Regions from separate parts of the Candidatus Pantoea symbiotica genome, predicted to be linked through region 1. Evidence: predicted binding sites of a transcription regulator. Region 1 holds the regulator's gene; each other region holds the start of a gene.
The links. The regulator sigma-54, encoded in region 1, starts transcription at its own class of promoters, with help from an activator protein. The targets are predictions, from matches to a motif close to GTTGGCACANNTTTCGCTNT.
Positions count from the first base shown of each region.

Region 2: a site for sigma-54 is predicted at 2,883-2,902, ahead of glnA (glutamate--ammonia ligase). Genes of this name have one in related genera too.
Region 3: a site for sigma-54 is predicted at 2,790-2,809, ahead of glnK (P-II family nitrogen regulator). Genes of this name have one in related genera too.

Region 1 covers NZ_JBSZHR010000002.1:258,968-263,777, forward strand. Annotated here, with positions in the region: gene rapZ (RNase adapter RapZ) at 1-120, opposite strand, end outside; gene ptsN (PTS IIA-like nitrogen regulatory protein PtsN) at 173-655, opposite strand; gene hpf (ribosome hibernation promoting factor) at 816-1,103, opposite strand; gene rpoN (RNA polymerase factor sigma-54) at 1,125-2,564, opposite strand; gene lptB (LPS export ABC transporter ATP-binding protein) at 2,613-3,338, opposite strand; gene lptA (lipopolysaccharide ABC transporter substrate-binding protein LptA) at 3,344-3,898, opposite strand; gene lptC (LPS export ABC transporter periplasmic protein LptC) at 3,873-4,445, opposite strand; gene kdsC (3-deoxy-manno-octulosonate-8-phosphatase KdsC) at 4,442-4,810, opposite strand, start outside.
Region 2 covers NZ_JBSZHR010000002.1:3,939,356-3,944,165, reverse strand. Annotated here, with positions in the region: gene glnG (nitrogen regulation protein NR(I)) at 1-7, opposite strand, end outside; gene glnL (nitrogen regulation protein NR(II)) at 15-1,064, opposite strand; gene glnA (glutamate--ammonia ligase) at 1,326-2,735, opposite strand; gene typA (ribosome-dependent GTPase TypA) at 3,175-4,810, shown strand, end outside.
Region 3 covers NZ_JBSZHR010000002.1:818,457-823,266, forward strand. Annotated here, with positions in the region: gene ACXIZX_RS04270 (SmdA family multidrug ABC transporter permease/ATP-binding protein) at 1-835, shown strand, start outside; gene ACXIZX_RS04275 (SmdB family multidrug efflux ABC transporter permease/ATP-binding protein) at 828-2,603, shown strand; gene glnK (P-II family nitrogen regulator) at 2,863-3,201, shown strand; gene amtB (ammonium transporter AmtB) at 3,235-4,524, shown strand; gene tesB (acyl-CoA thioesterase II) at 4,596-4,810, opposite strand, start outside.

The DNA of each region.
Region 1 (4,810 bases):
CAGCTCCGGTAGCAATACCACCGGCAAGTTGTCGACACAGTAGAAGCCCATATCTTCAAGGGCACGCAGCGCGACTGATTTTCCTGAGCCTGACCGACCGCTAACGATCATCAGCACCATCACATTTCTCCCGTTTTAAACCGGCGAACAGGCCGGTAAAAGTGTTTCTCGCTTAAGAGTGTGCTTCCTGAGCTTCTGTGATAATGGCGTAGAGCTCTTCGTCGCTCTGTGCCGCACGCAAACGACGACATACGGTTTTATCCGCCAGACGTTTGGCAACCAGCGAAAGCGTGTGCAAGTGGGTTTTACACTGGTCCGCAGGTACCAGCAGGGCAAACAGCAGGTCAACCGGCTGATTGTCTACCGCATCAAAAGCGATAGGCTGATCGAGGCTGATAAACACGCCGACAGCGCGTAAGGTGTCCTCCTCCAGCTTGCCATGTGGAATGGCGATGCCGTTGCCAATACCGGTACTGCCCATACGTTCGCGGGTCAGGATGGCTTCGAAAAGCGTCTGGTGCGGCAGATTGAGCTGCTTCGCTGCCAGCTCGCTGATAATTTCCAGCGCGCGTTTTTTACTCTGGCAGTGTACGCCGCTACGGGTACAGTCCAGTGAAAGGACCGAGCTCAATTCCAGTGTTAGATCGTTGTTCATCATCGTTTCACTTGCGAGTTCACATAGCCGCGAGGTTCAGGCGATTGATTTCATTGCCCTTCGTCCGCTGGCGCTTGCGCAGATGACAAAACGGGGCGGTAATATCCGCCCCATTTATGCTCTAAGTGCCGAATCAGTCAGCACTCTGCAAGCGTGAAGGTTAGTGTTTTTTCAGTTTGTCTTTGTGTTTGGTCAGCTGACGGGAAAGCTTGTCGATTAACCCGTCGATGGCCGCGTACATGTCTTCCGCTTCCGATGTGGCGTGCAGCTCCCCGCCGTTGACGTGAAGTGTTGCATCCGCAATCTGCGTCACCTTCTCTACCTTCAGAACAATATAAACCTGATTGATGCGATCAAAATAGTGTTCCAGTTTGGCAAATTTGGTATTTACAAATTCACGCAGAGGTTCGGTAATCTCAACATTAAGTCCGGTAAGGTTTAGCTGCATAGGTCTTCCTTCTTCGTTCGGTCAAACTAGCTGTTTACGCTGGTTTGATGGCGGTATAGATAAAGACTCGCGATATTTAGCAACCGTACGTCGCGCTACCATGATGCCCTGTTCGGATAACATGGAGGTCAGTTTGCTGTCGCTCAAGGGTTTTGCGGGGTTTTCCGCCGAGATCAATTTTTTCACTAATGCACGAATCGCCGTGGACGAGGCTTCGCCGCCGCCTTCGGTGTTGACGTGACTGGAGAAAAAATACTTCAGTTCAAAGATGCCACGCGGGCTGTGTAAATACTTTTGCGTGGTCACGCGGGAAATAGTGGATTCGTGCATATCAACAGCCTGAGCGATATCCGCCAGCACCATCGGACGCATGTACTCCTCACCCTGCTCAAAAAACGCCTGCTGCTGTTCAACGATACAGCGTGTCACTTTCAGCAGCGTGTCGTTACGGCTCTCCAGGCTCTTAATCAGCCACTTGGCTTCCTGTAAGTTGCTACGAATAAACTGATTATCGCTTTCATTACGGCCTGCTCCGCCCATCGCAGCATACTGCTGATTGATTTTCAGGCGCGGCATGCTGTCGGAATTCAGTTCAACCGTCCAGCGCTTGCTGATTTTGCGCACCAGCACATCGGGAATAACATATTCCGGTTCGCTGGTATTGATTGACTGGCCAGGGCGCGGATCGAGTGACTGAATCAGCAACATCGCCTCTTTCAGCACCTCTTCCTTCAGACGCGTTACGCGCATCAGGCTGCGGAAGTCATGGTTGGCCAGCAGATCAAGATGTTCGCTCACAATCAGGCGCGCTTCCGCCAGCATGGGCGTAGCGGCATCATATTGCGAAAGCTGCACTAACAGGCAATCACGCAAATCACGCGCACCGACGCCGACCGGATCGAAACGCTGCACCCGTTTGAGCACGGCTTCAACTTCTTCTAGCGTCAGCTCTTCATCGCCAATACTGTCATAAATATCTTGTAAGCTGACGGTGAGATAGCCGGTGTCGTCAATGGCATCAACAATGGATGTAGCGATGGCGCGATCGGTATCAGTGAACGGCGTTAACTCAACCTGCCACATCAGGTAATCCTGCAGCGATTGCGTGGTTTCGCCCTGATAGATTGGCAGTTCGTCATCCTGGTAATCGGTGCCGGTGCCTGACGGCGTGCCCGCAGTGTAGATTTCGTCCCAGGTGGCGTCGAGCGGGAGATCTTCAGGCATGTCTTTCTGTTCAAGAGCTTCACGCGTGTCTAATGAATCACTCTCTTGTTCCTGAAATTCGCGCGCGTCGACTTCTTCGTGCAGATCGGTTTGTTCAAGCAGCGGATTGCTTTCCAGCGCCAGTTGGAGTTCTTGCTGGAGTTCAAGCGTAGAGAGTTGCAGCAAGCGAATGGCTTGCTGCAACTGTGGAGTCATCGCCAGCTGTTGGCTGAGCCTGAGTTGCAAACCTTGCTTCATAATTCGGTTAGAATTTCCTAAGCAAACGTAGGGTGTTACGACACCTTATCAGAGTCTGAACTCTTCGCCCAAATAAACACGCTTAACCTGCTCATCTACAAGAATTTCATCAGGCGTGCCATGGGCAATTAAATGCCCCTGGCTAACTATATAAGCGCGTTCACACACCGCGAGGGTTTCACGCACGTTGTGGTCGGTAATCAGCACGCCAAGGCCGCTGTCACGCAGATGCTCGATGATTTTCTTGATGTCGATAACCGAAATGGGGTCAACACCGGCAAAAGGCTCATCCAGCAGGATGAATTTAGGATTAGCCGCCAGCGCGCGAGCAATTTCTACACGACGGCGTTCACCACCCGACAGCGCCTGGCCCATGCTGTCGCGCAGATGGCCGATATGGAACTCTTCCATCAGCTCGTTGGCACGATCCTGACGCTGCTCTTCTGTCAGATCATCACGGATCTGCAGCACCGCCATCAGGTTGTCGTACACGCTCAGGCGACGGAAGATCGAGGCTTCCTGCGGCAGATAGCCGATACCGCGACGGGCACGCGCATGCAGCGGCAGGATGCTGATGTCTTCATCATCAATTACGATGCGGCCCGCATCGCGCGGCACAATTCCGACCACCATGTAAAAGGTGGTGGTTTTACCGGCACCGTTTGGGCCCAGCAGGCCGACAATCTCGCCGGATTTTACCTGCAGGCTAACATCTTCCACCACGCGGCGGCCTTTGTAGGCTTTCGCCAGGTTCTCAGCGATTAGTGTAGCCATAGCAATCAGTTACTCTTTTTAGGGCTCGCGGACGAACCGTTTTTGTCCTGCAGCTGCGACGGAACCAGAACGGTGGTCACGCGCTTGCTGTCACCCTGGCTGAACGCCTGCATCTTCTGCTCTTTCACCAGGTAAGTGATGCGGTCGCCTTTAATGTTGCTATCCTGCTGCTGAATGAAGGCATTACCGGTCAGCTCAACAAAATCATTCGCCAGTTCATAGTGCAGTTTACTGGCGTGGCCTTGCACCGGCTTACCGTTATCCTGCATCTGATAGAAGGTGGCTGGCGTGCCGTAAGCATCAACGATGGTTTTCTTGCTATCGCCGCCCGGACGGGTGACGACCACTTTATCGGCGGTAATCTTGATGGAACCCTGGGTCACAATCACGTTGCCGGTAAAGGTCGCGACGTTGCCCTGCAGATCCAGCGCCTGGTTGACGGAGTCAATATTCACCGGTTTGTCTGAGTCGCCGGTTAATGCCAGCGCAGGCAGGCTCGTTGCCAGCAGCGTACTCACCAGCAATAACTTAAGGCTATTTTTGTTCATTTTGAATTTCATAGGAAGTTTTGACCTTTTCAAGCAGCTCAGCATGTTTCGTCCGTAAATTGCCGCGCATTTTCATGCCAGTGGAATTAAAACTGCGGCCAAAAAGGGTGACTTGATCGTCAGATGTCACATCCTGGGTGACCAAATTAACCTGAGCGTTATCGGTAAGGATGCGCTCAAGCTGTGAATCCTGGGTCAAAGTATTGACGACAACGTTGCCATAAAGATAAAGCATACGATCTTTAGTCAGCTTTGCCTTATCGGCGCGCACCGACCATGTCGCGACTTTGTTTACGTCATAGGTGGTCATCACCGGATTATCGAACCAACTTATCTCATCGGCAGCAAAGTAGGTGACTTTATCGGAGACCAGCTTATAGCCCAGCGCGCCTGTTGGGTTATACACCACCGTGTTCGATTTCTCGCTGGTGTAGGTTGGCGCTTGATCGTTAGTCGCCACCGGCGTTCGGTCGTCATCCTGGTTGGTGAGATTCCAGCCGATCAGCACTAAGGCGATCAAGGCCAGGATCAGCGTCATCCAACGCCTGCTCTTACTCATATTGATTGCCCTTTGGCATCCTCAAATTTGTTCTGCGCCATCAAGATCAGATCGCACAACTCACGTACCGCGCCGCGGCCACCGGCAATGCGGGTAACATAATGCGCACGCGGCAGTAAAATCGGGTGGGCATCGGCAACGGCCACGCTCAAACCCGCCTGCGCCATCACCGGCCAGTCGATCAGGTCATCGCCAATGTAGGCGACCTGATCGGCGGTTAATGACAGTTTATCCAGGAGTTCCCGCCAGGCCAAAAGCTTATCCGATTGTCCCTGGTAAAGATGCGTAATGCCGAGCGTCTTACAGCGATCTTCCAGCAGTTTTGCTTTGCGGCCGGTAATAATAGCCACTTCGATGCCGGAGGT
Region 2 (4,810 bases), 3.7 Mb from region 1:
GTTGCATAGAAACCTCACTGGCGAATAGGCAGGTAAACCGAGAATTCGGTGTGTCCTGGCCAACTGTTAAATTCTATTTTCCCTGAATGCTGATCGATCAGGCTACGGGCGATGGACAGACCTAAACCGGTGCCGCCTTCGCGTCCGCTAACCATCGGATAGAACAGGGTGTCTTGTAGCTGGGCCGGAATCCCTGGGCCATCATCTTCAATATCAATACGTGCAACTAAACGATAACGCGTGCCATGCAGCGTGAGCTGGAAGGCAGTACGCGTGCGAATCACAATGGTGCCGCCCTCATCGCCTAAGGCTTGCAGCGCGTTACGCACCACATTCAACAGCACCTGTTCAATCTGGTCGGGATCGTGCGGCAGTTCCGGCAGGCTTGGATCGTAATCACGCACCAGCGAGACGTTATCCGGCAACTCCATCGACACCAGATTCACCACGCGCTCGGCGACCTGATGAATGCTTTGCGTTACGTGCAAGCCCGGTTGTTGCGGGCCGAGCAGACGATCAACCAGATTACGCAGTCGGTCGGCTTGCTCAATGATGATGCGCGTATATTCATGCAGGGAAGGATCGGGTAACGCACGAGTCAGCAACTGCGCGGCGCCACGTAATCCTCCCAGCGGGTTTTTGATTTCATGCGCCAGACCGCGCACTAAATCGCGGGCAGCGACCTGCTGAGCATGCTGAATTTGTTCCTGGCTGAGACGACGTTGATTATCCATCGGCGCCATTTCCAGCAGAATAAAGCCATCCGGTAAGCGCTGTGCCGTGAGCGACATTATGTGCGCGCGACCATCGACCACCAACGTGACTTCGCTATCGGTGAAGCCCTGGCCAGCTCCGAGACTCTCGCTCATCACCTCAATATTCAGCGAAAAATAGCCGGTTAATTCCGGTAATGGCGTGCCGAACAATTTACGTGAGCTTTGCGCCAGTAATTGCTGAGCCGCCGGATTGGCGTAATGGATAACTAAATCGTTATCGACCAGCAAAATACTGTTGATCAGGGAGTTGAGAATCTGCCCCGCGTCGGGCAGCGTGCCAGTTGCCATACAGCGTTCCTCTGCACTAATTTAGTGCATTATAGCCTTTCAGGACGGAAATCTGTGCTTCGAACCATGAATGCGCGGAGAAAAAAGCCCATCCGAAGATGGGCTAAAGTTTCCACGGCAATATAAAATCTTCGGCGTCTTTTACACCGCCGCTGCGTTGGCTGCACTCGTTCACCCGAGTCACTGAGTTATCTCAGCTCCCCGGGATTCTCTCGATTGCCGCCTTGCGGCGATGCAAAATCCGCGAATCTTTAATGCTGATTAAACGCTGTAGTACAGTTCGAACTCAACTGGGTGCGGAGTCATACGCACGCGGTCAACGTCTGGCTTACGCAGTTCGATGTATGCATCGATAGCGTCATCAGTGAACACGCCGCCACGGGTCAGGAACTCGCGATCTTCGTTCAGTGCGTTCAGTGCTTCTTCCAGAGAACCTGCAACTTTTGGAATCTCAGCTTCTTCTTCCGGAGGCAGGTCATACAAGTTTTTGTCCATCGCATCGCCAGGGTGGATCTTGTTGATAACACCATCAAGACCGGCCATCAGCAGCGCGGTGAATGCCAGGTATGGGTTAGCCGCTGGATCCGGGAAGCGTGCTTCGATACGACGCGCTTTCGGGCTAGCAACCACTGGAATACGGATAGAAGCAGAACGGTTACGGGCAGAGTAAGCCAGCATAACGGGTGCTTCGTAGCCTGGTACCAGACGCTTGTATGAGTTGGTGGTTGGGTTCGCCAGGGCGTTGATCGCTTTAGCGTGCTTGATGATACCGCCGATGTAGAACAGAGCAGTTTCAGACAGGCCGCCGTACTTGTCGCCAGAGAACAGGTTCACGCCGCCTTTTGACAGGGACATGTGGCAGTGCATACCAGAACCGTTATCGCCAAACATTGGCTTAGGCATGAAGGTTGCAGTTTTGCCGTACGCGTGAGCAACGTTGTGCACCACGTATTTGTAGATCTGAATTTCGTCAGCTTTTTTGGTCATGGTGTTGAAGCGGGTTGCCACTTCGTTCTGACCAGCAGTTGCTACTTCGTGGTGATGTGCTTCAACCACCAGACCCATCTGCTCCATGGTCAGACACATAGCAGAACGGATGTCCTGTGCTGAGTCAACCGGTGGCACTGGGAAGTAACCGCCTTTCAGACCTGGACGGTGACCTTTGTTACCGCCTTCGTACTCTTTACCGGTGTTCCATGCTGCTTCGATATCGTCGATAGCAACGTGTGAACCTGAAGTAGAAGAACCGAAACGGATGTCATCGAACAGGAAGAACTCTGGCTCTGGTCCAAACAGCACGGTATCCGCGATGCCTGAAGAACGCAGGAACTCTTCTGCACGCTTAGCAATGGAGCGTGGGTCACGGTCGTAGCCCTGCAGTGTGCCTGGCTCAAGGATGTCGCAACGGATGATCAGGGTCGAGTCTTCGAAGAACGGATCCATTACTGCAGTGGTTGCATCCGGCATCAGCACCATGTCTGATTCGTTAATGCCTTTCCAGCCACCGATGGAGGAGCCATCGAACATTTTGCCTTCTTCGAAGAAGTCAGCGTTAACCTGGTGAGCAGGGATAGTAACGTGCTGTTCTTTACCTTTGGTATCGGTAAAACGCAGGTCAACAAACTTAACTTCATGCTCGTTCATCATCGAGAGAACGTGTTCAGCGGACATACTCAACTCTCCTGGAAATGGTCATTATCGTCATGGTGAGAGAACTTCGTTGCCGGGAATGTGTCACGACTGCTGACTATTCCTAACCAAAGATCTCGGCAAGCTCTATCAACCGTTTTATAACTGTCGTTTTCGCTTAAAATATATAAAGCGAATTCTGTGCCAACTTTATGACAATGGTGAAAATGGCGCTACAATGCGCCCTTTCGTGAGTCGAAGGCTGCACCAGGATGGATTGCATGCATCGTTATGGTGCACCATGGGTGAAGTTAAGCACTAAATTGGTGCAAATTGCCATCGCAGTGCAGATTAATGCACCGTAAACGGTGCTAAAAACCAGCGCTACGAGAAACTTTCGGCGAAATCTGTGATCATGTTCAGTCTTCCGCTTAATCCGTGTACAATACCGCGTTATTTCTATAATGCCTGAGGCAAAGCTGTGATCGAAAATTTGCGTAACATCGCCATCATCGCGCACGTTGACCATGGTAAGACCACCCTGGTTGACAAGCTGCTCCAACAGTCCGGTACTTTTGATGCTCGTACCGAAGCGACTGAGCGCGTAATGGACTCCAACGATTTGGAGAAAGAGCGTGGGATTACCATCCTCGCAAAAAACACCGCCATCAAATGGAATGACTACCGTATCAACATCGTTGATACCCCAGGACACGCCGACTTCGGTGGTGAAGTGGAGCGCGTCATGTCCATGGTGGATTCGGTGCTGCTGGTTGTAGATGCGATGGATGGCCCTATGCCGCAAACCCGCTTCGTAACCAAGAAAGCATTTGCTCATGGTTTGAAGCCGATTGTGGTTATCAACAAAGTTGACCGTCCGGGCGCGCGTCCTGATTGGGTTGTTGATCAGGTATTTGACCTGTTCGTTAACCTGGATGCGACTGACGAGCAGCTGGACTTCCCGATCATCTTCGCTTCGGCGTTGAATGGTATCGCGGGTCTGGAACACACCGACATGGCTGACGACATGACCCCGCTGTATCAGGCGATCGTTGACCACGTTTCTCCACCTCAGGTTGAAGTTGAAGCGCCACTGCAGATGCAAATCTCGCAGCTGGACTACAACAACTATCTGGGCGTAATCGGCATCGGCCGCATCAAGCGCGGTACCGTGAAGCCGAACCAGCAAGTCACTATCATTGATAGCGAAGGCAAAACCCGTAACGGTAAAGTCGGTAAAGTGCTGGGCCACCTTGGTCTGGAGCGTATCGAAAGCACCCTGGCGGAAGCGGGCGACATCATCGCGATCACCGGTCTGGGCGAGCTGAACATCTCTGACACCATCTGCGACACGCAGAATGTGGAAGCGTTGCCAGCCCTGAGCGTCGACGAACCAACCGTAACCATGTTCTTCAACGTGAACACCTCACCGTTCTGCGGTAAAGAAGGTAAGTTCGTGACTTCGCGCCAGATCCTGGAGCGTTTGAACAAAGAGCTGGTACACAACGTGGCACTGCGCGTTGAAGAAACCGAAGATTCGGATGCGTTCCGCGTTTCTGGTCGTGGTGAGCTGCACTTGTCGGTTCTGATCGAGAACATGCGTCGTGAAGGTTTCGAGCTGGCGGTATCCCGTCCGAAAGTAATCTTCCGCGAGTTCGAAGGCCGTAAGCAAGAGCCATTCGAAAACGTGACCCTCGACATCGAAGAAACCCATCAGGGTTCTGTGATGCAAGCGATGGGTGAGCGTAAAGGCGACCTGAAAAACATGGATCCAGATGGCAAAGGCCGTGTACGTCTTGACTACATGATCCCAAGCCGTGGTCTGATCGGCTTCCGTAACGAATTCATGACCATGACTTCAGGTACCGGTCTGCTGTACTCCACCTTCAGCCACTACGACGACGTTCGTCCAGGCGAAGTGGGCCAGCGTCAGAACGGCGTGCTGATCTCAAACGGTCAGGGTAAAGCGGTCGCGTTCGCCCTGTTCGGTCTGCAGGATCGCGGTAAGCTGTTCCTGGGTCACGGTGCGGAAGTATATGAAGGCCAGATCATCGGTATTCACAGCCGTTCTAACGACCTGACAGTAAACTGCCTGACCGGTAAGAAACTGACCAACA
Region 3 (4,810 bases), 560 kb from region 1:
TTCCTTGCTGGCGGAAGCGCCTGCAGTTGAAGATGGAGCGAAAGTGTTGCCGCCCGAACCTGGCGTGATGCAAGTTGCCATTCGTGAGTTCCGCTATCCGGCCAGTTCTGGCCCGGTGCTGAGCCATGTTAACTTCCAGTTAAAACCGGGCCAGATGCTAGGCTTATGCGGGCCAACCGGCTGCGGCAAGAGCACGCTGCTGAGCCTGATTCAGCGCCACTTCGACATCGATCAGGGCGATATTCGCTACCACAATACGCCGCTGCCGCAGTTGCGGCTCGATAGCTGGCGCAGCCGGTTGGCGGTGGTCAGCCAAACGCCGTTCCTGTTCTCCGACACCATCGCCGCCAATCTGGCGCTGGGTCGCCCGAATGCGACGCAGCAAGAGCTGGAGCGCGTCGCAACCATGGCCTGTGTGCACGATGATATTCTGCGCCTGCCGCAAGGTTATGAGACCGAAGTGGGCGAGCGCGGCGTGATGTTATCGGGCGGGCAGAAGCAGCGCATTGCGATTGCACGCGCGCTGCTGCTGAATGCCGAAATTCTGATTCTGGATGATGCGCTGTCGGCGGTTGATGGTCGTACTGAACATGACATCCTGCATAACCTGCGTCAGTGGGGTAAAGGGCGCACCTTGATTATCAGCGCGCATCGTCTGTCGGCGCTCACTGAAGCGAGTGAAATTCTGGTGCTGCAGCAGGGCGCCGTGGCACAGCGTGGCGATCATGACACTCTGGCCGCCAAAGAAGGCTGGTATCGCGATATGTATCGTTATCAGCAGCTGGAAGCCGCGCTGGATGACGATGAAGTGGCAGAAGGAGCAAGCCGTGGCTAAATCACAACGTTTATGGCCGACGCTGAAACGTCTGCTGGCGTATGGCAAACCGTGGCGTAAATCGCTGTGGCTGGCGGTCGGCATGCTGTGGATTGCCGCGGCAGCCGAAGTGACCGGACCGGTGCTGGTGAGTTACTTCATCGATAATCTGGTGGCAAAACATCAAATGCCGTGGGGCATCGTCGCTGGCCTGCTGGTGGGCTTTATCCTGCTGCAATTGCTGGCTGCCGGTCTGCACTATTTTCAGGCATTGCTGTTTAACCGCGCGGCGATTGGCGTGGTGCAGCAATTGCGCGTAGACGTGATGAACGCGGCGTTGCGCCAGCCTCTCAGCGCCTTCGATACGCAGCCGGTCGGACAAATTATCTCGCGTGTCACCAACGACACCGAAGTGATCAAAGATCTCTACGTCACCGTGGTAGCAACGGTGTTGCGCGCCGCCGCGTTGATTGGCGCGATGCTGGTGGCGATGTTCTCTCTCGACTGGCGTATGGCGCTGGTGGCGATCGTGATTTTCCCGCTGGTGCTGACGGTGATGCTGATTTATCAGCGCTTCAGCACGCCGATTGCGCGTCGCGTGCGCAGCTATCTGGCGGATATCAACAACGGCTTTAATGAAGTGATCAACGGCATGAGCGTGATCCAGCAGTTCCGCCAGCAGGTGCGCTTTGGTGAGCGCATGGGCGAAGCCAGCCGTTCGCACTATCTGGCGCGTATGGAAACGCTGCGGCTGGATGGTTTTTTATTGCGCCCGTTGCTGAGTCTGTTTTCGGCCATGATTCTGTGCGGTTTGCTGATGCTGTTCAGCTTCGCCACGCCAGGCGTGTTTGAAGTGGGCGTGCTTTATGCCTTTATTACCTATCTTGGTCGCCTCAACGAGCCGCTGATTGAACTCACCACGCAGCAGTCGATGCTGCAACAAGCGGTGGTGTCTGGCGAGCGCATCTTCGAACTGATGGATGCAGAGCAGCAAGGTTACGGCAGCGATATTCAGCCGCTGGCTTCCGGCAGCATCTCGCTGCGTGATGTGAGCTTTGCCTATCGCGATAACCGTGATGTGCTCAGCAACATCAATCTTGAGGTGCCCGCGCGTAATTTTGTTGCGCTGGTGGGACACACCGGCAGCGGGAAAAGCACGCTGGCGAATCTGCTGATGGGCTATTACCCGGTGACGCGCGGTAGCATTGAGCTGGATGGTCGCCCACTGCCGCAGCTGTCGCACGCCGCTTTACGTCAAAGCGTTGCGATGGTGCAACAGGATCCGGTGGTGCTGGCGGATTCGCTGCTGGCCAACGTGCGCTTAGGGCGTGATATCCCGGAAGAGCAAGTGTGGCAGGCGCTGGAGACGGTGCAGTTGGCACCGTTGGCGCGCAGCATGGCGGACGGCATCCATACGCGTTTAGGCGAGCAGGGCAATAATCTGTCGGTTGGGCAGAAACAGCTACTGGCGCTGGCGCGCGTGTTGGTGTCATTGCCACAAATCCTGATCCTCGACGAAGCCACTGCCAATATTGATTCCGGTACGGAACAGGCGATTCAGCACGCGTTGCGTGCATTACGTCAGCACAGCACGCTGGTGGTGATCGCGCATCGCCTTTCCACCATCACCGAAGCCGATCAAATTTTAGTGCTGCATCGCGGTCAGGTAGTGGAGCGCGGTACGCATGCTGAGCTGCTGGCCGAGCAGGGCCGTTACTGGCAGATGTATCAGTTGCAGCAGGCCGGCGATGAACTCGCGGCGGGCATCCCCGTACAAGCTGAAGGGTGAATTGCACCTTTTTTGCACAGTTTTATCGGAATGTTCTGTATTGATGCACTTCTTTGAGGCTTGAAGCACCAAAGAAGTGCAATATTGCAACACCTTTCCTATTCCTCCTCCCCAATCTGCGCTGTGCTTCACATAACGAAGCGTGATGCAGCGCGCCTATGCTACTGACATTCCCCTTTTTTTATTTATGGCACAGCCTTTGCTTATATCCCTGTGTGTCCGCGAAGACTCACTCAATTTCTTATCCGGAGGGGAACGTATGAAGCTGGTTACCGTGGTAATCAAACCATTTAAGCTGGAGGACGTGCGTGAAGCCTTATCCTCTATTGGCATTCAGGGACTGACAGTTACCGAGGTTAAAGGTTTCGGTCGCCAGAAAGGTCACGCAGAGCTTTATCGCGGTGCCGAGTACAGCGTTAACTTCCTGCCTAAAGTAAAAATTGATATCGCTATTGCGGACGACCAACTTGATGAAGTGGTCGATGTCATCAGCAAAGCCGCGTATACCGGCAAAATTGGCGACGGCAAGATTTTCGTCGCAGAACTGCAGCGCGTCATTCGTATTCGTACCGGCGAGACCGACGAAGCAGCACTGTAACTGGGGCTCTGAATTGTGATGGGATGGAAAGAAATGAATAAACTGATAACGAAGTTGGGCCTCACCAGCCTTGCGCTGTTACCTTCTCTGGCGATGGCGGCAGCGCCTGCCGTCGCAGATAAAGCCGATAACGCCTTTATGATGATCTGTACCGCGCTGGTACTGTTTATGTCGATTCCAGGCATTGCGCTGTTCTACGGCGGTTTGATTCGCGGTAAGAACGTGCTGTCGATGCTGACGCAGGTTGCAGTGACCTTCTCGCTGGTGTGCGTGCTGTGGGTGATTTACGGCTACTCGCTGGCGTTCAGTGAAGGCAACTCCTTCTTTGGTAGCTTCCAATGGGCGATGCTGAAAAATATTGAGCTGAAAGCGGTGATGGGCAGCTTCTATCAGTACATTCACGTTGCGTTCCAGGCTTCCTTCGCCTGTATTACCGTCGGCCTGATTGTCGGTGCGCTGGCTGAACGTATTCGCTTCTCGGCGGTACTGATTTTCGTGGTGGTTTGGCTGACGCTGGCTTATCTGCCAATCGCACACATGGTTTGGGCGGGTGGCTTGCTGGCGCAAGATGGCGCGCTCGACTTCGCGGGCGGCACCGTGGTTCACATCAACGCCGCAGTCGCTGGCCTGGTGGGTGCTTATCTGGTGGGTAAACGTGCTGGTTTCGGCAAAGAAGCCTTCAAACCACATAACCTGCCGATGGTGTTCCTCGGTACCGCGATTCTGTATGTGGGCTGGTTCGGCTTCAACGCCGGTTCTGCTTCCTCAGCTAACGAAATCGCTGCGCTGGCGTTCCTGAATACCGTAGTGGCTACGGCGGGTGCGGTGCTGTCGTGGGTGTTCGGCGAGTGGGCGGTACGTGGTAAACCTTCTCTGCTCGGTGCGTGTTCAGGCTTCATCGCTGGTCTGGTGGCGATTACCCCAGCTTGTGGTTATGTTGGTGTCGGCGGCGCGTTGATTATCGGTCTGGCGGGTGGTTTAGCCGGTCTGTGGGGCGTAACTACTCTGAAGAAATGGCTGCGTGTTGATGACCCATGTGATGTATTCGGTGTGCACGGCGTGTGTGGCATCCTCGGTTGTATCCTGACCGGCGTGTTCGCCTCCTCTTCATTGGGCGGCGTAGGCTACGCAGAAGGTGTGACCATGGGCCATCAGGTTTGGATTCAGTTGTTCAGCGTGGGCGTGACCATCGTCTGGACTGCAGTTGTGGCCTTCATCGGCTTCAAACTGGCGGATATGATTGTTGGCCTGCGTGTTCCGGAAGATCAGGAACGTGAAGGTTTGGATGTGAACAGCCACGGCGAGAACGCTTACAACCAGTAACAGCCGGGCTGAAGAAGAGCAGTGCGCTAAAATTATAAAAAGCAGAAGGGGCGATAATATCGCCCCTTTTTTTATGCGTCGCGTTGGCGCATCACGCCTTCCTGTACCGTGGTCGCCACCAGTCGGCCATCCTGCGTATAAAACTCGCCACGCACAAAACCGCGCGCGCCGGAGGCAGAGGTGCTCACCACGCTGTACAGCAGCCATTCAGACAAGTCGAACGGGCGATGGAACCACATTGAGTGATCGATGGTGGCAACCTGCATATCGGCTTCGAGAAAGCCTT